Regions from separate parts of the Mesorhizobium sp. M0615 genome, predicted to be linked through region 3. Evidence: predicted binding sites of a transcription regulator. Region 3 holds the regulator's gene; each other region holds the start of a gene.
The links. Region 3 encodes LexA, which represses DNA repair genes until DNA is damaged. Its sites were predicted from a motif close to TGTTCNNNNTGTGTTCNG; they were not measured.
Positions count from the first base shown of each region.

Region 1 (5,732 bases), on a different contig from region 3:
CGTGTACCGGCCGTCATAGACGCCCTCGTCACTGGTCTTGGTCAGGATCGTCAGTTCGACAGAGTTGAATTTATCCCCGAGCTGATGCTCGTGGTAGACGTTCAGCCGCAACTCCTTGTCGTCCAGCCAGTACTGGGTGAGGTCGGAATCCTCGAAGACGGTCTTGCGCAGACTGTCGCCTTCCGGCCGGCCAAGTATCTCGAGATCGCCGCGAAAATTGAAGGTCGGGCCGCCCATACCTCTGGTGACCCCGGCGCCGACCTCGAATTGCACCGCTTTGTCATCGACGGAACACCAGACGCCGCCCGATGCGGAAGCCGCAGCGGCCGACAAGAGTAGCGCAATAGCGCAGATGATCGTCCGCATTTTTCTCCCCAAACCACAGACCCGATCGCATTGGCGCCCGACTGCGCCGGAAGGTCAAGTCTGCCGAACTTGCTGCTGACCCAATGCAGCGCACCAACACGGCCAATTGCGGTTGCCGTCGCCAATTGGGTAGTGTGCCGGCCGAGAGGGATTTCATGCACAGCACGAACAGTTCAAAGGCGTCCATTGGCGGTATCAGCCGTGACCGCATCGCTGCATTGCGGACAAGCGAGGCGAACACCTTCCGGAAGGCGCGGCCGAAATCGCAGGCCAAGGTCGGTAACGGCCTGCCAGGCTTCTTCGGCGGTGTGCCGATGCACTGGATGAACGACTGGCCGACGCCATTCCCGATCCTGGTCGAAAGCGCCAAGGGCGCCGCCATCACGGATATCGACGGCAACAGGCTGGACGATTTCTGCCTCGGTGACACCGGCTCGATGTTCGGCCATTCGCCGCCGCCGGTGGCGCGCGCCATCCGCCGCCAAGCCGGGCGCGGCCTGACCTATATGCTGCCTTCGGAAGATGCGCTGGCCATCGGGCCGCTGCTCACTCAGCGTTTCGGTCTGCCGTTCTGGCAGATCGCCACCACCGCCACGGACGCCAACCGCTTCGCGCTGCGCGTCGCCCGCGCCGTCACCGGCCGCGAAAAGATACTGGTCTTCAACGGCTGCTATCACGGCTCGGTCGACGAGACGATGGTCCGGATGGTCGACGGCAAGCCCGTGAATCGGCCGGGGCTGGCGGGTGAGTTTCGCGACCTGACCAGGACGGCGAAGGTCATTGAATTCAACGATGTTGCTGCACTGGAAGCGGCGCTCGCCGACCACGATGTCGCCTGCGTCATCGCCGAGCCGGTGCTGACAAATTCCTGCATGGTGCTGCCCGATCCGGGTTTTCACGACGCCTTGCGCAAACTGACGCGCGCGGCCGGAACGCTGCTGCTGATAGACGAGACGCACACGATTTCGACTGGACCCGGCGGCTACACCAGGAAATTCGGGCTGCAGCCCGACCTGTTCGTGCTGGGCAAGCCGATCGCCGGCGGCGTGCCGGCAAGCGTGTGGGGCATGAGCGACGAGGTCGCCTCGCGCTATGCCGACTACAATCGAACCAAGGAGCCGGGCTATTCCGGCATGGGCACGACGCTGTCGGCGAACCCGCTGCAGTTCGCAGCCATGCGCGCAACGCTCGAAGAGGTGATGACGCAGGAGAATTATGCCCGGATGGATCGCCTCGCCCTGCGGCTCGATGCCGGGCTGACCGGCGTCATCGATCGCTACAATCTGCCCTGGCATGTCGCCCGCGTCGGCGCCCGCGTCGAGTTCATCTGCGCCCCTGGCCCGCTCAGGAACGGCGCCGAAGCCGAGACTGCCCATGCGCCGGAGCTTGAGGCGGCTATCCATGTCGCGCTGGTCAACCAGGGCGTGCTGATCGCGCCCTTTCACAACATGATGCTGATCTCACCGGCCACCACCGGCGCCCAGGTCAACCGGCTGATCACCGCCTTCGCCACGGTTGCGGCAAGGCTGACGGCATGAGACAAGCTGCCAAGCCAAACTCGAGTACACTAATCATGACTTCACCTTCGGGCTCGACGCCCGCCGAGGCGCAAGCCTTTCTCGACGCCCATCCCGAAATCGAAGCCTTCGATATCGTCTTGACCGACGCCAACGGGGTCGGCCGCGGCAAGATCGTGCGCCGGCATGAGCTGAAAAGCATCTTCGAGGGCGGCCGCCACATGCCGATCTCGATCCTCGGCCTCGACATCACCGGCGAGGATGTGCACGAAACCGGGCTGATCTGGACGACCGGCGATGGCGATCTCAGGGCATGGCCAATCCCCGGCACGCTGGTGCCGCTTTACGGCACGAACCCGCCGCGCGGCCAGTTGCTGATGGCGATGTACCATCTCGAGGGACAGCCTATGTCGTCGGACCCGCGCTTGGCGCTGGCCAGGCAGGTCGACATCTTGGCGGCCAAGGGCCTCTATCCCGCCGGCGCCTTCGAACTCGAATTTTTCCTGCTTGCCAATGAGCGTGACGCCGACGGCAAGGTAAAGCCGGCGGACGCCGTGCTCGACGGCCGCCGCTCGGCCAAGACGGAAGTCTATTCCGTCGACCATCTGCACGGCATGGAGCCGCTGTTTTCCGACATCTATGCCGCGGCTAAGGCGCAAGGCATTCCGGCCGAAACGGTGATTTCCGAATACGCGCCCGGCCAGTACGAGCTGACGCTGAACTATCGCAAGGATGTCATGCGGGCGGCCGACGACCTCGTCATGTTGAAGCGGCTGGTGCGGGCGCAGGCGCGCCGCCATGGTGTCACCGCCTGCTTCATGGCCAAGCCGATCGAAAAATATGCCGGCTCCGGCATGCATTTCCATGTTTCGTTGCAGGACAAGAACGGCCGCAACGTTTTTGCCGAGGCTGGCGGCGAAAGCTGGTCGCTGCCGCTGCTGCAGGGGCTCGGCGGGCTGATCCAGACCATGGCCGAATCGATGCTGGTGTTTGCGCCGCACGCCAATTCCTGGCGGCGCTTCGTCTCGCAGTCCTATGCGCCGGTGGCGCCGACCTGGGGCGTCAACAACCGTTCGGTGGCGCTGCGCATCCCGGCGGGCGACGCCAAGAACCGGCGCATCGAGCACCGGCCGTCGGGTGTCGACGCCAATCCCTACCTGATCGCGGCAACGGTGCTGGCTGGCATCATCAAGGGTCTGGATGAAGGCCTCGACCCCGGCCCCGAAACCACTGGGAATGGCTATGAAGCCGCCATCACGCGCACGACCATGCCGGTCGACTGGCGCGCTGCGATCGAGGCGGCGCGGGCATCGAGCTTCCTGAAAGAGGCGCTTGGCGAGGATCTGCATCGCACCTTCGTGGCGATCAAGCAGTCGGAGTATCTGCGCGTCGCCCGCACCGTCAGCGAGCTAGATTATCACCTCTACCTCCACGAGGTCTGAGAGACCGCCTGAACTCGGGCAGTCGTCCTGCTAGCCCGACGATCAGGCGGCGATTACTTTTTCGCCGCCTGCATCAAATGAGGTGGCGCTGCAGCCTTCAAGAACATATCATGAACGGATGAGCGCACCCACCGTCCGTGAAAAGCTGGCAATCCTGTCTGACGCCGCCAAATACGATGCTTCTTGCGCCTCGTCTGGGTCGGCGAAGAAGGATTCGCGCCAATCCGGCGGTATCGGCTCCACCGAAGGCATGGGCATCTGCCATTCCTACGCGCCGGACGGCCGCTGCATTTCGCTTTTGAAAATCCTGCTGACTAATTTCTGTATCTATGACTGCAGCTACTGCATCAACCGCTCGTCCTCCAATGTGCGGCGCGCCCGCTTCAGCATCGACGAGGTGGTGAAGCTGACCATGGATTTCTACCGGCGCAATTACATCGAGGGCCTCTTCCTGTCCTCAGGAGTCATCCGCTCCCCGGACGAGACCATGGCCGAGATGGTGGAGGTGGCGCGGCGGCTGCGGCTGGACGAAAAATTCTCCGGCTATATTCATCTGAAGACCATTCCGGAAAGCTCGGCCGAACTGGTCGAGCAGGCCGGACTTTATGCCGACCGGCTGTCGATTAATGTCGAGCTGCCGACCGACGAAGGCGTGAAGAAACTGGCGCCGGAGAAGAAGCCGGAAACGATCCGCCTTTCCATGGCGAACCTGCGCCGGAAGATGGAGGAAAAGGCCGAGCCGACGTTGCGGACCAAGAAGCGCGAACGCTTTGCGCCCGGAGGTCAGTCGACGCAGATGATCGTCGGCGCCGACAAGACATCCGACGACGGTATCTTGCACTCCAGTGCGCGGCTCTATGGCAGCTACCATCTGCGGCGCGTCTATTACTCCGCCTTCAGCCCGATCCCGGATTCGTCATCGTCGCTGCCCCTGCTGATACCGCCGCTGATGCGCGAGCACCGGCTCTATCAGGCCGACTGGCTGATGCGCTTCTACGGCTTTTCGCAGCCGGAAATCCTCGCCGGCAGCAGCGACGGCATGCTCGATCTCGCCATTGACCCCAAGCTCGCCTGGGCTTTGCGCAATCGGGCGAGGTTTCCCGTCGACATCAACCGCGCCGATCGGGAAGCGCTGCTGCGGGTTCCGGGTCTGGGCACCAAGGTGGTGGCGAAGATCCTTGAAACCCGCCGCCACCGACGCATGCGGCTGGAAGATGTCGGACAGATCTGCCATTCGATCGCCAAGCTGAGGCCCTTCATCATCGCCGAAGGCTGGTCGCCGGGCGGACTCACCGACAAGACAGGCCTGCGCGACACGATCGTAAAGTCCTGCGAACAACTGTCGCTGTTTTGACCATGCAGCCGGCCCAGCTCGACCTTGCCCGATACACTGTCCGGCTAGCGAGCCAGACCGATTTCGCCGGTTGGCGCGATGCGGCACGGCGTCTGGCGCTGAATGAGGTCCGGCCTGAGGATATTAGTTGGGGTGTCGGGTCCGACGCCAATGATCCTCGAGATGCCTTGCCGGCGGTGCCAGAGGGCGCGCAGCTTACCGTCCCGCGCGAGTTCATCGCCCATGCCGAAACCGCCTTCTGCCACTCCGACCCCGGCCGGTTTGCCTTTCTCTACTGGATGCTTTGGCGCCTGCGCACCGAGCCGAAACTGCTGGCGATCGCATCCGATCCCGGCACCAGGCGGCTCGAAGCCATGGAAAAGGCGGTGCGGCGCGACAGCCATAAGATGCATGCCTTCGTACGCTTCCGGAAGATCGGCGACGGCGAGAACGAGCGCTACGTCGCCTGGTTCGAGCCGGAGCATTTCATTGTCGAGCGCAACGCGGATTTCTTCGTCCGGCGGTTCACCGGCATGCGCTGGACCATCCTGACGCCCTATGCCTCCGCCGACTGGAACGGCGAAAGGCTGGCGATCGGGCCGGGTGCGGCCAAGGGCGATGCACCCGATCAGGACGACACCGAGGCGTTGTGGCTGACCTATTTCGAAAACATCTTCAACCCGGCGCGGCTCAAGGTGAAGGCGATGCAGAAGGAGATGCCGAAGAAATATTGGCGGAACCTTCCCGAGGCTTCGCTCATTCCAGATCTGATCGCAGGAGCGGACGAGGCCGCCAGGGATATGATTGCCAGACTGCCGACAACGCCGGCGCCGCACCACGCCAAGCTGCAGGCAAGACATTGGCCGAAGCCCGAGCCGGCCGAGGCGCCGGATGAAGACGATGCCAAGACGATTTCCGATTTGCGCGAGGCTGCAAAGGGTTGTCGTCGCTGCCCGCTCTGGCGCGACGCGACACAGACCGTGTTCGGCGAGGGGCCGGATGACGCCAAAGTGGTCTTCGTCGGCGAACAACCTGGCGATCAGGAAGATCTCGCCGGCAAACCTTTTGTCGGGC
Region 1 is NZ_JAMYQI010000003.1:9,537-15,268, reverse strand. Features, by position in the region: gene NKI46_RS05195 (hypothetical protein) at 1-366, opposite strand, end outside; gene NKI46_RS05190 (aspartate aminotransferase family protein) at 522-1,904, shown strand; gene NKI46_RS05185 (glutamine synthetase family protein) at 1,940-3,325, shown strand; gene NKI46_RS05180 (putative DNA modification/repair radical SAM protein) at 3,444-4,679, shown strand; gene NKI46_RS05175 (UdgX family uracil-DNA binding protein) at 4,682-5,732, shown strand, end outside.
Region 1: the regulator LexA is predicted to act here: its motif matches at 3,425-3,442, upstream of NKI46_RS05180 (putative DNA modification/repair radical SAM protein).

Region 2 (5,732 bases), on a different contig from region 3:
CGGCTCGTCGGGATAATTGTACTGGAGGTCGCTGAGCGAGAAGGTCAGTTCGCCGGCAAAGCGCAGCGTCTCGGCCAGCGCCCGTGGATGGCGGCGGAAGAGACGGGCCATTTCCAGCGGCGGCTTCAGATGGCGCTCGGCGTTGGCCGTCAGCTCCAGCCCGACCTCGGCGACCGGCAAATTGAGGCGGATGGCGGTGAGCACATCTTGCAGCGAGCGGCGCTCGGCGCTGTGATAAAGCACGTCGTTGGTCGCCATCAGCGGCACGCCGGCGATGTCCGCCATGCCCGCCGCCTGCTCGATGCGGAAACGGTCATTGCCGCGATAATCCGGCGCCATGCCTAGCCGCAAATTAGCGCCGAAACGGTCTTTCAGTTGACGGACCAATGCCAGGGGATCGTCGGCATTCGCCGAGAGATCCGGCAGCACCGCCAGCGACAGCAGGTCGCCCCATTCGAGCAGGTCGCTGCGCTGGAGAAGGGTCGCGCCCTTCTCGTTTTCATCGCGCAAATTGGCTTGCGTCAGCATGCGGCAGAGATGGCCCCAGCCCTTGCGGTTCTGCGGATAGGCGAGAATGTCCGGCGTGCCGTCGCCGAACACCAGGCGGCAACCGGGGTGATAGGCGAGCTTCTCGACCTTGGCCTGCTGCCAGGCGCGCACGACGCCGGCCACCGTGTTGCGGTCTGCCAGTCCGATCGAGGAAAAGCCGAGGAATTTGGCCGCCACCACCAGCTCCTCCGGCTTGGAGGCGCCGCGCAGGAAGGAGAAGTTCGACTGGATGCCGAATTCCGCATAGGGGATGACGGTCAGCGCGTTCATGCGAAGACCCCATGCATGAACCAGCGCGGCGGCACCTGCGGGTTGCCATAGAGGCCTTGCCGGTAGAGCCAGTAGCGGCGGCCGTCGGCATCCTCGATCCGGAAATAGTCACGCGTCGATGTGAGCGGATCGCTTGACGTTTCACGCCACCATTCCGGCGCGATGCGTTCCGGCCCCTCGGCGCGCGCGACCCGGTAGAGCGCGCGGCGCCAGCGGAAATTCATCGGCGGACCCTCAGGCATTTCGGTGGCCGGCACCTCGATCGGCTCGGGCGAACGGAACAGCCGGATCGGCCGTTCCGGCGGGAAGATGGTTGCGCGCGGCGCGTCTTTCGAGCCCGGCTTCCTGAGCGGTGTTTTGCGTTGTGGCGCTTCCGAGAACGGGATGGTGGCGATGGCGCGCTCCGGCAGATGGCTCTCGAGGGCGACCGGTTTCAGCACCGCACTGTCGCCGAGCCTGGCGCGGATGCGGTCGGCAAAGAGTGCCATGTCGGCGCCGTCATCCTCGGCCTCGCCGGTCAAATCGGCCTGCTGCATGTCGAAGCCGGCGGCCGCCAGCACCGAAAGCCGAACCAGGTCGAAGCCGTAGCCGGCATCGATGTCCTGTTCGAGCGCGGCCAGCCGCTCATGGAACAGGCGCTGGATCAGCTTCGGTTCGCGCAGCGGACGCGAGGTGCCGACAGCGATGCGGCTGACGGCGCCGTCGACGCGAAACAACAGCAGCGCCAGCATCCTTGCGCCCTCGCCGCGGCGTTCGAGATCGGCCTTCAGCGTCACCGCCAGCAAGAGCACCAGCCGTTCGATCTCGGCGGTCAGCACGACCGGCTCGGCCAGGTGGCGTTCGACCGAAAGCGAGGCCACCGGCAGGCGCGGCGATACCGCCTCGTCGAGGCGGCCGAGCGCCTGGTCAAGACGCAACAGCAAGGTCGCGCCGAAACGGCGGGCGAGCGGCGCTCGCGGCGCTGCCATGACCGCGCCGGCGGTGCGCAGACCGACGCTTTCCAGGCTGGCGCGGATATCGGCCTCGATGCGCAGTGCGGCCAGCGGCAAGGGGGCGAGCAGCGCTTCCTCCTCGCCGGAGACAACGATGCGGTCGCCGCAAAAGCGCGCTGCCGCCCAGGCTGCACCCGGCGTCGCGGCCAACCCGGCGCGGACATCGAAACCCTGCTGGAAAAACCGCGCAAGGATGTCGTCCAGCATGGCGCGCTCGCCGCCGAACAGGTGGGTACAGCCGGTGACGTCGAGATAAAGCCCGTCGACGCCGTCAAGCGCCACCAGCGGCGTATAGCGGTCGCACCAGTCGGCGAGGCCTTCGAGCAGCCGGCGGTCGGCCTCCGGATCGGCCTCGACAATGTCGATCGAGGGATGCATGGCACGGGCGTCGGCAATGCCCATGCCAGGCTTCAGATGCAGCGCCTCAGCCCGCTCGTCGAGGGCCGATATGCGCTGGGCGTTGCGGTCGCGATGGCTGATCACGAGCGGGAAATGATCCGAAGGCCGGGAACGCCACGACCGTCCCAGGCGCTGGCGCAGGATCCGTTCGGCCGCCAGATGCGGGAACCACAGCGACAGAATTCTCTGGCCGTTTTTCGCGGGGCTTTCTTTCTTCGAATGCGTGTTCATCGGGGTTCCACTCCAGTGTGAATTGTCCAGGCAGAGCGGTGCGGCTCTTGCCGATGCTGACGGTGAAGGCAGGGTGGCCGATCGACCCGGCAAGCGGCCCGGCGATCGTCCGGCGCGATGTCGCTGGTGCAGCCGACACGATGAGGCGCACCGGGGCGGCGGTCGGCTCGGCTTCGCCGGCCTGGCGCAGCAGGAATACCGGCCGGCCGGCGTTTTGGGCGCGCGCGTGCAGCCGGCGCGTCGCGGTGAGGTCGAGCCGCTGCGGGCTGCCACGGATTTCGAGGATGATTGCGGCGAGCGCCGTCATCTTGGCGGCCTCCTCGGCTACCCACAGCGCATCGGTGAGTTTCGGCGCCTCGGAAAACAGCAACTGCTCCGGTGCGATACCGAACATGCCCTGCAATCCCCTGGCATAGGGAAAGCCGGCCTCGCGAAAAATCTCCGACGTGCCGATCCACAGCACGGGCAAGGGCTGGCCCTTGAGGATCAGGCTGACAAGCGACAGCACAAAGCCTGCGACGGCCCCGGCATTGCGGGTCTCAAGGCCATGGATTTCGCTCAAGGCAGCTTTCGGAAGGCCGCCGCTGAGGGCCGCATCGAGGCGTTCGATGCCGGTGGCCAGGAAAGCATCCGGCGAAGCTGCGGCAAGCCCGCGCCGGATGATGGTAACATCGGAATCGGGTTCAGGCGCGGCGTGGAGACAGCCCTCAGCACGCGCACGAGGTCGCTCGCCGGCCGGCACGGCCAGGCGCTCGGGCAGCGTTCCCTCGATCTTCGCGATCTGGCGGCGCAGGGCAAAAACAGTCTCCCGCGCCACGGCTGATGTCGCCATGACGGTCAATTTCTCTCATAATTGTTCCTGTTATGTTCCTATAGATTCCAGAGGGTGCCGAAAGAGTCAAGCGGAGTCAGAAGGAATTTATTCCTTGATCAAAGGTGGCGAGGCCAACCTTGGACTTTGGTCGCAGCCATTCGGCGCAAAGAAACAGTCATCGGCCAGGTACCCGTCCATTTGCCGAGTCCGGAGGGAAAGCCTATATGCCGGGATCAAAGGACAAAGCATGGCCCGCATCTACAAGACCCGCACCTGGCACGATGAACTCTCGCCCTCGATCGAGGAGATGGAGTTTCTGGCGCTGGAGGCGTACGCGCATCTGCCCGACGATTTCCGCAAGCTGACCGGCGAGATCGTCATCATGATCGCCGAATTCCCGACCGACGAGATCATGGACGATCTGTCGCTGGAGACGCCGTTCGATCTGCTTGGCCTGTTCGAGGGCCGCGGCATCGCCGAGCGCTGGAACCCGCAGACCGGCGAAGGCCCGAACCGCATCACCCTCTACCGCCGCGCCATCCTCGACTACTGGGCCGAGAACGAAGAGACGCTGGGCGACATCGTCACCCACGTGCTGATCCACGAGATCGGCCACCATTTCGGCCTGTCGGATGATGATATGGAGAAAATCGAAGAGGCGGCGGAGTGAGGCTGCGCCGATATTCAGGTGAAGCCGGCCTGCGAACGGCAGCTTCCTGCGCTTCCGGTGCTCGCGTACTTTAAGTACGCTCCGCTCCGGTTCTCGGAAACCACTGTTCTCGGCTCGGCCTGACCTGAATCTCGACACAGCCTGCGTCCGTGCCTGGCAAAGCCTACCAGTCGCTCAGCTTGGTATCCGGCCCGTATTCCTGGCCGTCGATATCCTTCACCACCGCCTGGCCGCAGCGCATCGATTTGGTCTTCTTGTCATAGGCGTAGGTCGGCGAGCCGTACAAATGCCAGCCCTTGTTCAGCGCCGCGGTTACCTTGTGACAGAAGGTGGAATCATCGGGGGCGGACAGAAAGCGGTAGAGTCTCATGGGTCAGGTCCTGTCGTAAGTTCTGTCTTGTAGGGCGGGGTATTCCGAAGCCGGCTTAGGCAATCATGCGCCGATGGCGGCGGCCTTCGCCAGCAATTTCTCGGCCTGCGCCAGATGCAGCCGCTCGACCATCCTGCCGTTCAGAGCAATCACGCCCTTGCCGGCATTTTCCGGCAAGGCGAAGGCATCCTTCACCGCATGCGCCTCGGCGAGAGCTTCGGGCGCGGGCGCAAAGGCGCGGTTGGTGGTTTCGATCTGGGCGGGGTGGATCAGCGTCTTGCCATCGAACCCCATGGCAGCGGCTTCCGTGCATTCGCGCGCAAACGCGTCGAGGTCGCGAAAATCGTTGGAGACGCCGTCGAGCATGTCGATGCTGCCGGCCCGCGCCGCCAGCACCATCTGCATCAGCCAGGGCACAAGATAGCGGCGGTCGGGCGTCGCCAGAATGCCGGTTTCCTTGACCAGATCGTTCGTTCCGGCAACGAAACAAACTAAGCGCGAGGCCGGGTCGCGGCCGAGTTCGGCGATGGCGCCGATGTTGAGCATCGCCTTGGGCGTCTCGATCATCGCCCAGAGCTTGACGCTGTCGGGGGCAAAATTATCGTCGAGCACGTCGCCGACTTCCAGAATGTCGCGCGGCGTGGCGACTTTGGACAACAGGATGCCGTCGGGCTCCAATTTTGCCGCGGCGAGCAGGTCTTCAGTGCCCCATTCGCTGGACAGCGCGTTGACGCGCACGATCATCTCGCAACGCCGCCCATGGTGATTGGCAACTGGCCGGCTGGCGAAGATGCCGGCCAGTTTGTCCCGCGCCGCAATCTTGTCGGCGGGCGCGACGGCGTCTTCGAGGTCGATGATCACGGCGTCGCAGGCCAGCGTCGCGATCTTGGCCAGCGCCTTGTCGTTGGAGGCCGGGACGTAAAGCACCGAGCGGCGCGGGCAGTAGAGTTCGCTTGTCATCGCCGATCTATGCCGCGTGGGGGCGGGTGAGGCAAGAGTGCGGACGACCGGTTCCTGATATCGAGCCAACCGCGAAAGCTTGCGCTTGCCCCGCCCGTCCCGCAGCAGTTGCGGAAGGGGGCCTTTCCTCTCCCCCGTCGATCGGGGGAGAGGTGTCGAGCAAAGCTGGACGGGGGTCGACCCTTGGGCGCAAGGCGAGCAATGCGCTCAGTGCCCTTCCGATGTCCGTTCGCGGCGATTGCCAGGTGGTTCCCCCACTCCGTCTCGGCTTCGCCGAGCCACCTCTCCCCCTCCGGAGGGAGAGGAAAGGAGCCTGGCTGGGACAGCGCCAACGTCCGGAAAGATGGCGGGCAGCGCCCCGGCCGTAAGCGCAGGTCCTGCACGAAAACTGCACATCCCTGCGGAAAACCTCCTCCGCTCCGCCCCGCCGTTTCCATGCGAGCCCGCGACAAGGCGGCATGCAACAGCGAAACCGTT
Region 2 is NZ_JAMYQI010000013.1:59,875-65,606, forward strand. Features, by position in the region: gene NKI46_RS22990 (error-prone DNA polymerase) at 1-819, opposite strand, end outside; gene NKI46_RS22995 (DUF6504 family protein) at 816-2,294, opposite strand; gene NKI46_RS23000 (ImuA family protein) at 2,236-3,273, opposite strand; gene NKI46_RS23005 (metallopeptidase family protein) at 3,503-3,925, shown strand; gene NKI46_RS23010 (DUF1737 domain-containing protein) at 4,089-4,295, opposite strand; gene NKI46_RS23015 (HpcH/HpaI aldolase/citrate lyase family protein) at 4,359-5,255, opposite strand.
Region 2: the regulator LexA is predicted to act here: its motif matches at 3,296-3,313, upstream of NKI46_RS23000 (ImuA family protein).

Region 3 (5,732 bases):
CGTGACAGCGTTGGCTTGGTCACGCATATTGACCTTTCTGCAATCATTATCGTGAACACCGCAATTGTGTGCAGTCCGGTCCGCCACGAAGGAGGCAGATTGAAAGAAGGACTACCGATGACCAGAAACGCCGACCATACGGAGGGTGATCCGTTCTACCATGGTACCGGGCGGATTTGAAACCCCGGGATCTGCTGAGCGTCGGCCATCCTTCCAATTTCAGAGATCAACCACTGTCATGGATATATTTCTCCCAGACACTTGAAGCCGCCATCTGGGGAGCAGAGCTTGCAACGGGTGACGGTCGTCAAAGGATTTATATCGTAAAGCCGACGGGGTTTTTCATGGATGACCCTAACCTGACCGATAAAAAATTTCCCGGTAATCCGACGAAATCCTACCGCTCCCGTGATCCGTTGCTCATCCTGGGTGAACTGGGTGAATGGCAGGGTCATACACCGGAACAATTGAAGGCAATGCACGATGGGCTTGCTCGCCTGAGAGCGGAGGGCCAGGATATGATTGAGGATTGAGCGTCCTTGCCAGGTGATGGTCGATTCCGGCGCTGTGGACGTGATCACGCGGACTTTCGCGCTTTGCGCGTTCATGTAGCATAGGGGTCTGGGGCGCAAGGGGCAGACCCGATGGCTGGACGTGGCCGGGGCACGAAGGAAGGCGAAGGCGCCGAGGCAAGCGTCAGCGAACGCTCGCTGTTTGCCGATAGTCCCTATGCCGAGCCGCTGCCCCTCGCGCTGCCTGAGCCGCATCCCGGCGTCGCGCCTGCGCTGCCCGGTCACGCGTTGCCGGCGCAAGTCACAGCGCCCGGATCTATCGCCCGTCTGCGCAGACGGCTTCGCCGTCCGTCATGGCCCGCGCTCCGCCGCAGCCTTGCCGTGGCCGCCAACACGGAGCTCGACCGGGGCGTCGCCTTCCTGCTGGTGCCGGTTTTCCTGGCGGCCGGCGTCATCATTTATTTCTCGCTGGCCGGCGAGCCCGGCTTTGCGCAGCCAATCGCCATTGTGGTGCTGGCGACATGTTGCGCTGTCGCCACGCGATCGCGGCCGAGGACGCATCTGTTCTGCATGGCCGCGATGCTGTGCGCGCTCGGCGTCGTCGCCGCCAAAGTCGAGACCTGGCGCGCCGGAACGCAGATGCTCGGCTCCGAGATTCAGACACGGCTGACCGGCCGCGTCGTCAGTCTCGAACAGATGGAAAGCGGCCGCATCAGGCTGACGCTCGACGTGGTTTCGACCGCTTACCCCGAGCTGCGCTACGCCCCGGAGCGGGTCAGGCTCTCGGCGCGGACCGTTCCCGCCGATATGACCGCCGGCTCCCTGATCACCGGCTATGCCAGGCTGTTGCCGCCGACCGGTCCGGTGCGGCCGGAGAGCTACGATTTCTCCTTCGACAGCTATTTCACCGGTATCGGCGGCAGCGGCTTCTTTCTCGGCAATCCGAAAACCATTGCTACGCAGGGACCGCCGCCGCTGACCGCGCGGCTCTCCTCGGCAATCGAGAACGCGCGCGAAAACATTGCCGACCATATCAGGGGCAAAATCGGCGGCGCCGAAGGCGAGATTGCCGCGGCGTTGATTGTCGGGGTGCGCGCCGGCATCCCGGACGAGGTCAACGAAGCGATGCGGCGCACCGGCATCTACCACATCATCTCCATCTCCGGCCTGCACATGGCGCTGGTTGCCGGCACCATCATGGCGTTGCTGCGTGGCGCCTTTGCGCTGTTTCCCGATTTCTCTTCGCGCCGCCCAGTCAAGAAATATGCAGCAGTGGCAGCACTCGTCTCCATCGCCGCCTATCTCGTCATTTCAGGCATCGTGGTCGCCGCCGAGCGCAGTTTCATCATGCTAGCGGTCATGCTGGTCGCGGTACTCTTCGATCGTGCCGCGCTCACCATGCGCAATCTGGCGATCTCCGCCATTGCCGTCATCCTGGTGTCGCCGCACGAGGTGGTCGGTCCCAGCTTCCAGATGTCGTTTGCCGCCACAGCCGCCCTTGTCGGCGCCTATGCCGGCTGGGCCGATTACCGCGCCGACAAGGTGAGAACGCCGCTGGCAAAGCGCTCCTTCGTCGGCTTCCTGTCGCGAAAATTCGCGCTGGCCATGGGCGGCCTCGCCATGACCTCGATCATCGCCGGCAGTGCAACCTTGCTGTTCGCCATCTGGCATTTTCAGCGTGTGTCGCCGCTCAGCCTGATCGCCAATCTGGCCGTGATGCCGATTGTTTCGTTGATCGTCATGCCCTTTGCCGTGCTCAGCGCACTGGCGATGCCGTTCGGCGCCGACGGGCCGTTCCTCTATGTGATGGGCAAGGGTCTGATGGCGATGATCGCTATATCGGCCTGGATTTCCGAGCGCTCGCCGGTCGACGCCGTCGGGCTGATCTCCATCCGCTCGGTGCTGTTGGTGGCGGTCGCCCTCGTCATCGCCACCATGGCCACCACCTGGCTCAGGCTGGCGGCCGTGCCTTTCGCGCTGGCCGGCCTGTTGACGGTGCCGCAGGTGCTTACGCCCGACGTGCTCATATCCGAGGACGCACATCTGGTGGCCATGCCGATAGGTGGCGGCGAACTCGCCCTCAACCGCGAACGCTCCAACGAATTCACCACGGACAATTGGAAACGGGCGCTGCGGGCCGAAACCATTATCCCGCCCGAGATTTTCGAGGCAACAGATACGCGGTTCGATCTCGATCCGCTCGATCTGCCGCCCGGGTCGCCCTTCTATTGCATGGGCGATCTCTGTATCGCCCGACACCCTTCCGGAGCCATTGTAGCCCTTGCCAAAGACCGCAAGACGGCGCGGCCGGCCTGTGCCTTCGCTAGCCTGATCGTCATCGATGACGCCACGGCCTACAATCCGTGCCGCGACCCGCTGGTGCTGGTCGTGACGAAGAAACAGCTGGCCCGCGACGGCAGCGCCGCCGTCTTCTTCGATCCGCAATCGGCAGCTGCAGCGCCAACCATCCGCTTCGCCGTCGACAAGCCGTATCGCCCCTGGCACGAGCAGCGCCGCTTCTCCCGCGAAGCGCGCGGCCTGCCGCCTTACAACCAGCGTGAAAAGTACAAACCCAAGCCGGCTCAGTAGCGCCGGATCAATCCGACAAGCTTGCCCTGCACCTTCACCCTGTCCGGTCCAAAAATGCGGGTCTCGTAGGCCGGGTTGGCGGCTTCCAGGGCGATCGAGGCGCCCTTGCGGCGGAAGCGTTTCAGGGTCGCTTCCTCATCGTCGACCAACGCCACCACGATCTCGCCGGGGCTGGCTGTGTCGGCATTGCGGATGATGACCGTGTCGCCATCGAAAATGCCGGCCTCGATCATCGAATCGCCCTTGACCTCGAGCGCGTAGTGTTCGCCGCCCATGATCATGTCGGGCGGCACCGAGATCGAATGGGTCTGATGCTGGATGGCGTCGATCGGCACGCCGGCGGCGATGCGTCCCATCACCGGGATTGAAATCGAGGAAACGGCATCGTCATTGCCGGCAGACATCGAACGCGACGGCGAGCCCGGCTTGATCTGGCGGCCGAGACCGCCTTGGCCCATCCCGCCTTGTCCCTGGCCGCCTTGCCCTTGGCCGGCTTGACCAAGACTGCCCTGAATGACGCTCGGCGAAAACTTCCTCGCCGCGTTGAGGCCTGGTGCGATCGAGTCGGGTAGCCGCAGCACTTCCAGCGCGCGCGCCCGGTTCGGCAGCCGGCGAATGAAACCGCGCTCCTCAAGCGCTGTGATCAGTCGGTGGATGCCGGACTTGGAGGCGAGGTCGAGCGCTTCCTTCATCTCGTCGAAGGACGGCGGGATTCCGCTCTCCTTCAGGCGTTCATGGATGAACATCAGAAGCTCATGTTGTTTGCGCGTCAGCATCGCGGCCCCCAAGGGTTCTGAAACCAGAATCGGAAAAAACAAACCCAGAACAAACACTATCTGTTCCAGTTGTGTTCCGCAACCTTTTAAAGTTTAATGAATGTGTTGACGTTTTGTTCAGCGTAACGTTCGGCGCTGCGAGCGCCGCCTGCCCATTTGCCGGCAACGGGGTGAAACGAAGACAAAGTGCCTGCGTCGTCGGCTATGATCGCCGCTTCCTTTTCGGACGGGGCTGCGCAGCATCCGCGCCGGGTTCGCTCTGGGCATAGACCTGCAGCGTGTAGCCGATGTGAGCGGTCATCAGAGTTTTCGCACGTTCGACGTCGCGATCGAGGGCCGCTTCCATCAGGGCGGTATGGTGTTCGATCGCCACGGCGTCGCGCAGGGCCGCCACGGCCTTCCGGTGTCCATCCGTGCGGCCGGCGGCGGCGCGCAGCGTCGGGGCCAGACCCAGAAAGCGGTGATGGCGATGCAATTGGTCGGAAATCGTCGCATTGAACTGCTGCAGCCAGCTGGATGTCGCGGCACTGAGCAGCGCCGCATGGAAGGCATCGTGTTTTTCGTACCACGCGTCGACCGCATCATCCGATGGATCGTCGAGAACAGACCCGCACCGTGAGAGACGATAGTGGGCGGCAACGACCGCGTCTTCCCACTCACGGTCGCCTTTCTCGATCGATTCCACCAGCAGGGGCAGTTCGACCACCAGCCGCGCACGCGCCAGATCCTCGAGCTCCGCCCGAGAGACAGAAGCGACCGCAAACCCGCGGTTGCTGATGGCGGTCACAAGCCGTTCCGCCTCCAGCCGCGACAGCGCCTCGCGCAACGGCGTCCAGCCGATGCCGTAGGTGTTGCGCAGCGTGCTCAGCTTCAACGGCGCCGCGGGCGCCAGCCGGGTCGCAAGAATATCGCGCCTGAGCACGCGATAGGCCGCTTCCGTCTTCGAGGTCTGCTCGTCATCCAACATCGTGATCCATCAGACATAAATGCTCGGCTGATCATTATATATCAAAGCCTTTCAACGGAAGAATTATATATAATGTTTGACAGCTCAAGGGGCGACCACTCAAGATCGCCGGCATGTTTCGGCGGCAGGCTCCGCCGCGCGCGTTTGTCCATGGAGGGGCGCCGGATCATGAGCACGACACCCGATCTCGCTACAATCGAAGCAATGGATGCCGCCGATCCGCTGCGCTCCATGCGTGAACGCTTTGTCTTACCGCAAGGCGTAATTTATCTCGACGGCAATTCGCTGGGTGCCGCGTCACCAGCCGTCTTCAGCGAATTGCAGCAGGCCGCCACGCAGGAATGGGCGCACGACCTCATTCGCGCCTGGAACACCGCTGGCTGGTTCAACATGCCGGTGGAACTGGGAGATCAGCTCGGACGACTGATCGGCGCGGCTGACGGGCAGACGGTGGTCTGCGACACAACCTCGATCAACATCTACAAGCTGCTGCACGCCGCGCTCGGCATGCGGCCGGCTCGGTCGGTCATCGTTGCCGAGGGCGACAGTTTCCCGACCGACCTCTACATGGCCGAAGGCGTCGCCTCGACCCGGCCGGGAACGCGGCTGCGGCTGGAGGGCGTCGACGCGGCCGCAATCGAGGAGCTGATCGACGACAGCGTTGCCGTCATCCTGGTCAACCACGTCAACTACAAATCCGGCCAGTTGCGCGACATGGCGGCGCTGACGCGCAAGGCACATGACGCCGGCGCGCTGATCATCTGGGATCTCTGCCACACGGCCGGCGCCTTGCCGGTCGAACTTGACCGTGCCAATGCCGATTTCGCCGTCGGCTGCACCTACAAATACCTCAATGGCGGCCCGGGCTCGCCGGCCTTCATCTACGCG
Region 3 is NZ_JAMYQI010000018.1:81,971-87,702, reverse strand. Features, by position in the region: partial or broken gene arr (NAD(+)--rifampin ADP-ribosyltransferase) at 118-533, shown strand; gene NKI46_RS26775 (ComEC/Rec2 family competence protein) at 645-3,101, shown strand; gene lexA (transcriptional repressor LexA) at 3,095-3,877, opposite strand; gene NKI46_RS26765 (GntR family transcriptional regulator) at 4,080-4,844, opposite strand; gene kynU (kynureninase) at 5,013-5,732, shown strand, end outside.

Region 4 (5,732 bases), on a different contig from region 3:
GCGCTTCTGAACAACTGGATCGCCGAGGCAGAACAACATCTTGCCCCGGATGCGCTGGGAGAGAGGATGGATGCGTTCGGGCCGGGCTTGAAGAGGCTGAAGCGGCCACGAACAGTCTCCTGGTCCCCCGAGGACGCCCTCGACAGCGACGCCTTGAGGCGCGCCGACTGGATCCTGACCACATACGAAACACTTGCCGACTATCATCGCGCCTTCGCACGGATTGGCTATTCGGTGGCGGTGTTCGACGAAATGCAGAAGGTGAAGGATCCACGTACGATCAACACTCATGCCGCCAAGGCGATGAACGCCGATTTTGTATTGGGGCTGACGGGAACGCCGATCGAGAACCGGCTCGAGGATCTGTGGTGCATCATGGACCGCGTGGCGCCCGGATTTCTTGGCGATCTCAAGAGATTTTCCGAGGCGCATACCGAGGACCAGCCGACCAATCTCAAGGCGCTCAAGGACAAGCTCGACGAGCCGCAGGCCAACGGGCCACCAATGATGCTTCGTAGAATGAAGGAAAACCACATAGAGGGGCTGCCTGAAAAGAAGATCATGTCCTACCAGACGCACATGCCCGGTGCACAAGCGGAGGCCTATATGGACGCCGTTCGCTCCGCCCAGGCAGGCGAGCGCTCGCATGGAGCGATGCTTAAGGCGATTCACGCGTTGCGCGGGATTTCCCTGCATCCCGAAGGAGCCAGGGAGGTCGATCCTTATGACACCCAATCGGCAGCGATTTGGCTCGGGCAATCCGCACGGCTGACACGGGCGATCGAAATCTTGCGGCAAGTCAAATCAGCGGGCGATAAGGCGCTGATCTTCATCGAAGACCGAGCCGTTCAGAAAGCCTTCGCTGGAGTTGTCGTAACTCTCTTCGATCTTCACGCCGAACCGACAATCATCAACGGTGAAGTGCCCGGCCATCGGCGGCAGGAATATGTCAAACGGTTTCAGGAGGCGCAAAAGGGCTTCGATCTACTGGTGCTGTCCCCGAAGGCGGCCGGAATCGGCCTCACCATCACGGCCGCGAACCACGTCATTCATCTTAGTCGCTGGTGGAATCCGGCGGTTGAGGATCAGTGCAATGACCGTTGCTATCGCATCGGGCAGGACAAGCCGGTGACTATCCATCTGCCGATAGCGATTCATCCAGTATTGGGCGACGCGTCCTTCGACGTCACGCTGGACCGTCTCCTGAGCCGAAAGCGTTCGCTTTCGCGCAACATGCTGGCGCCGCCCGTGTCGGATGGAGATTTGGGCGCTCTTTTCGGGGCCACCATCTCGACACATTGACCCATCCGATTCCTCACATCAGAGTAAGCAAATGAAAGCCCTCATCGTTCGAGAGCCATGGATCGATCTGATCCTGGATGGCCACAAGACGTGGGAGCTGCGAACCCAGCCCACCTCGATCCGCGGGCGGATCGCACTCATTCGTAAAGGCAGCCGAGAAATCGAAGGCGTAGTTAAACTCGTCGACGTCCTGCCGCAATTGTCAGCGTCCGGCTTGGCAGATTCCATCGAGTTTCACGGTGTCCCGTCGAGCAGACTTCAAGAGGTGACGCAAGCTGGCTGGTTGACTCCATGGGTACTGGTAGACGCCCACCGGTTTTCTGCGCCCGTTCCTTTCACACGTCCGTCCGGGCCCGTTACCTGGGTCGATCTGGATGTCGAAACGATGCGTGCCGTGCAACAACATTCGGCTATCTTAAATCGGTCGAACGCCGCGACAGTGCAGGCGGTGTCCGTTGCATTGCCCACTTCAACGTCTCGCCGATATGCAGAGGAGAAATTAGATTCTTCCCCCAGGTCATCTGGCAAGGAACCGCAAATATCCCCCGCTCTCGAATCCAAGCTCGTGCTAAAGGCTGAAGAACTCGGCTTCGCCGTCAAGCCGCGCAGAAGTTCGCAGACCAAGATGCTTGAACTGTCGGTCACTACACGGAGGGGCAAGCGTTTTGTCTTCGTCGACCGGATGCCGCATTCCGAACCGCAATTCAGGGTTTTCCTCCCGCCGGAGGTGGACAAGAAGGCTGAAACCGCAATCGCTGGAATTCCTGGCGTTGTGCGATTCAGGAATGGTAGATCGGGCCATTATGTGTTCAGACACAGCGCTTTTCGCGCATTCGCCCCATATGAGGGTCAGGAGCCGGAAGCGCATGGCTGGTTTGTGTCCGCGCTCCGCGCGGAATCCGCATTCGGAGCCATCCTTCAAGCCGTTGAGGTCGCTTGAACGCGGATCGCTACAAGAGACCAGCTTCCGTCAGATACGGCGACGGGTTGGCGGGTTGGTCTCCAATCCTTCCACTAAGCGTAATCATGAGACGGCGCTTTGGTCTTGTCATGGCCACGTAGAACAAGCGTCGCTCACTCTCCTTGGCTTCTGCCGTTTCCGCCCGGCGCAAGGGCCAGATGCCATCATTGGCATCAAGTATGATGACGGTATCGTATTCCTTGCCCTTCGCGCGTAACGCTGTCATCAGATGAACTGGTCGGCGCCACAGTTCGTCGGCAGCGCCTGAAGCGTCCTCCTCGCCCGGCAGCCGGGCAAGCGTATCGCGTGCGCTGTCAAGATCATCAATGAAGCGCTGGAAGTCGTCCTCATAGCGTCCCGCAAATTCCGCCAAGTAGAGGAAGGGTGGGTCGGTGTAGAATATGTCTTCCTGCGATTTGCCATAGTCCTGGTTGAGCCCCGCAAAGCCCGTACCCAATGCCGCGATTGCATCCCTTACCGTCGGCGCATCCAAGAGGTCGCGCAGCACCCGGCAGAAAACGAGGCCGGCGGCCCCATCCTCGTTGAGGCCTTTCAATGATCCGCGGTAGGCTGCTATCGCATCGAGCGCGTCGCTGTAGCTTTTTGGTCGGCTCGTGCGCAAATGGGCGGCCAATGCTTCTCGTTCCGCCTTTTTCAGCGGATACCGTTTCACCAGGTCGCAAAGCTTGACAATGTCGTCCACAAGCGCAGGCGGCCTGAAATTGGCTCGCGCCTTTGCACATGTCTGCAGTGCATGCCGCAGCTTTTCAAAGGCACCACTCATGAAAATCTGAAGATCCTCAGCTGCACAAAAGGGCAAATCCTCGCTCGCCATCAGAACCTGATACGGGATAAGTTGCGCGCGTTTGCGGGAAAGAATCGCAAGCTTCGCATTCGGTCTGTTGCTGGCGAGGAAAGACCGCACTTCATCCATCACAGCATCGATGGATTCGACGAACCTGTCGCTCCTCACGATTTGGACCTCTGCATCTGCCGTTTGCATCGCAACGACGCGCTTATCTTCTCGACGCTTGTTGTTAACGATCAGCTTTTGTGAAGCCGCTACAAGATTTCTGGGGCAACGATAATTTCGTTCCAGGATGTGGGTCGAAAATTCACGATCGAAATGTTGATCAGGTTGCAGGATGTAGTGGGGTGTCGCCCCTCGCCACTCGAAGATGGCTTGGTCATCATCCCCCACGATCGTCAAGTCAGCCTTGTGCAGATCGACGATTTTTCGGACTAGGTTGAGGTCAAGCGGATTGATGTCCTGGAATTCATCGACGAGTACCTGTGTGTACCGCGACCCGCCGGTGGGAAAGCGATCCTCCGAAATCTGCCGGCGCAGATCCAGGAACGCGACATATTTCTGATCTTCCAACGAAAAAAGAGCCTGCCCAATCATCGTCTGACAACTGTCGACCCAAAACGGCAGCACATCTTCGATAAAGGATTCAAGGCGCTTGTCGGCCAGTATCTCGCATTCGGCCAACTGGTCGATTAGATTTTGGATTTGCCAAAGCAAGCCCAGACGCATGAGGTAGTCCATCTGGTCGTGGGCGGCCCAAATGCTCGGAGCTTCATGGTCGAAGCCTAATGATTTCAGTCGTTCAATCAGCCCGTTCAGAATCTTGTCAACAACGTAAGGCTGCGCCTCCATAGCCTTCTCAATGCGAGGGAATTTGCGCCAGACGGGCTGCAATGTATTTCGCACGCAACCTGACTTTTCGAATTCGCTTACCAGCAAGCGCGGGCTGTGATGATTTGCGCGTAGCCTCTTGAAGCCCCAGCCGTTCAGAGTCACCACCTCGACAGCACTCGCCATGAACGCGAAATGGGGGTTCGAAAGTCGTGCGCGAAGTTCGTCACGCGCGGCTCGCGTGAAAGTCACGACAAGGAAACGTCCTTTCGAATCCGCTCGGCGATACAGCTCTGCACACCGCCATAAGAGAGATTGCGTCTTACCACTGCCGGCAGGAGCAAGGAGCCGCAGATTGCCCCCGGGGACCTTACAGAACCGCTGCTGAAATTCGTCAAGTTGCTGATCTGAGACGTCAATTGGCCTGGTCGGAATATCTTGTGCATCAGCCATGTTAGTGTTCCCAAACTGAGGCGATGGTCTACAGAATCTAATGATCTCAGCTTGCAGTCTGCCCCGTGGACCGCAGCGTGAGCAAGTTTCGAACACGGAGCGCGACAGAGCGCTGTTGCAAGCTCAAGCTGTGCTCTACTCGAAGGCTAAGACCGGAGGTCAATGCTGACGCGTCATAGGCAATTGGATTTCTGAGCACGTCTCAAGATATCTACAGAACGCGTTGACAAGCTGGATTTGTCGGGGTGTCTTACACTCCGTTTCGAACACCTCCGGTGCCGCAACGAGGATCGACAGGCATTTGGCCCGCGATGTCGCAACGTTGAAGCGGTTGAGGCTGTAGAGGAATTCCATGCCTCGTGGAGCATCTGCGTGCGTTGACGAAGCCATCGAATAGATTGCGATCGGCGCCTCCTGACCCTGAAACTTGTCCACGGTACCGACTCTGGCGCCTGGAAGACGTTCCAGGATTTCGAAGACCTGCGCGTTGTAGGGCGTGTTGATCAGGATGTCGTTGAGGGTGATGGCCGCTTCTTTGCCATTCCGGTCGATCCAACGCGTATCCGATCGCAGCACGCGGTCGACAAGGCGATGAATGGCGTCAGCCTCTTCAGGTGAGGAGTTCTGATTTCCACTGTGGGCGATAGGGAGGTATCGCAGGCCGGAACCGCTTATCGGACCAGTGGAGATGACCTGGACGTCTAGTCCCGGTCTCGACTTCAGCTTGCCCTCATAGAACAGTTCCGAAGTGAATGCGCAGAGGTCCGGATGGAGTCGCCAGGTCTCTTCGAGAAAGAGGCCCTGGCCAGCATCGATGGTTTTATCGCCATCAAGGATATGGTTGAGGGCAGACACGTCAGTTCCATCCGGGTGACTTCCCTGCATCGGTTGATCCAGCTGCTGAGGATCGCCAAGCAGCACGACCGTATGGGCTGCCTGCGAAACCGCCAGCACATTTGCCAGGGACATCTGAGCAGCTTCGTCCACGACGAGAACGTCGACCGAATTGAACGCATCGGCACGCGACCAGAGAAAGCTTGTTCCCCCCGCGACTTTGCAGGGTCCGCTCAACGCGTCATACACGTCGGCATTGGACTTTGCGAAAACCAAGCGGTGCTGATTGGATTCCATCTCCTTCGGCTTCACGATGCACGTCAGGTCGATGTCAAGTTCGTCGGCCGCTTCAACAACCTTGTCGACCAGGTTCCTGATGACCTTGTGGCTGTTGGCTGTGATCCCGACTGTCTTACCTTCGCGAACAAGCGCGCATACCATCCGCGCACCGGTGAATGATTTTCCGGTACCCGGAGGGCCTTGTATGGGGAAGATGCCGCCATCGAACCGCGTGGCAACCCGCATCGCCGCGTCCAAGGTTGT
Region 4 is NZ_JAMYQI010000002.1:488,274-494,005, reverse strand. Features, by position in the region: gene NKI46_RS05005 (DEAD/DEAH box helicase) at 1-1,302, shown strand, start outside; gene NKI46_RS05000 (ASCH domain-containing protein) at 1,334-2,242, shown strand; gene NKI46_RS04995 (UvrD-helicase domain-containing protein) at 2,253-4,355, opposite strand; gene NKI46_RS04990 (TM0106 family RecB-like putative nuclease) at 4,515-5,732, opposite strand, start outside.
Region 4: the regulator LexA is predicted to act here: its motif matches at 4,433-4,450, upstream of NKI46_RS04995 (UvrD-helicase domain-containing protein).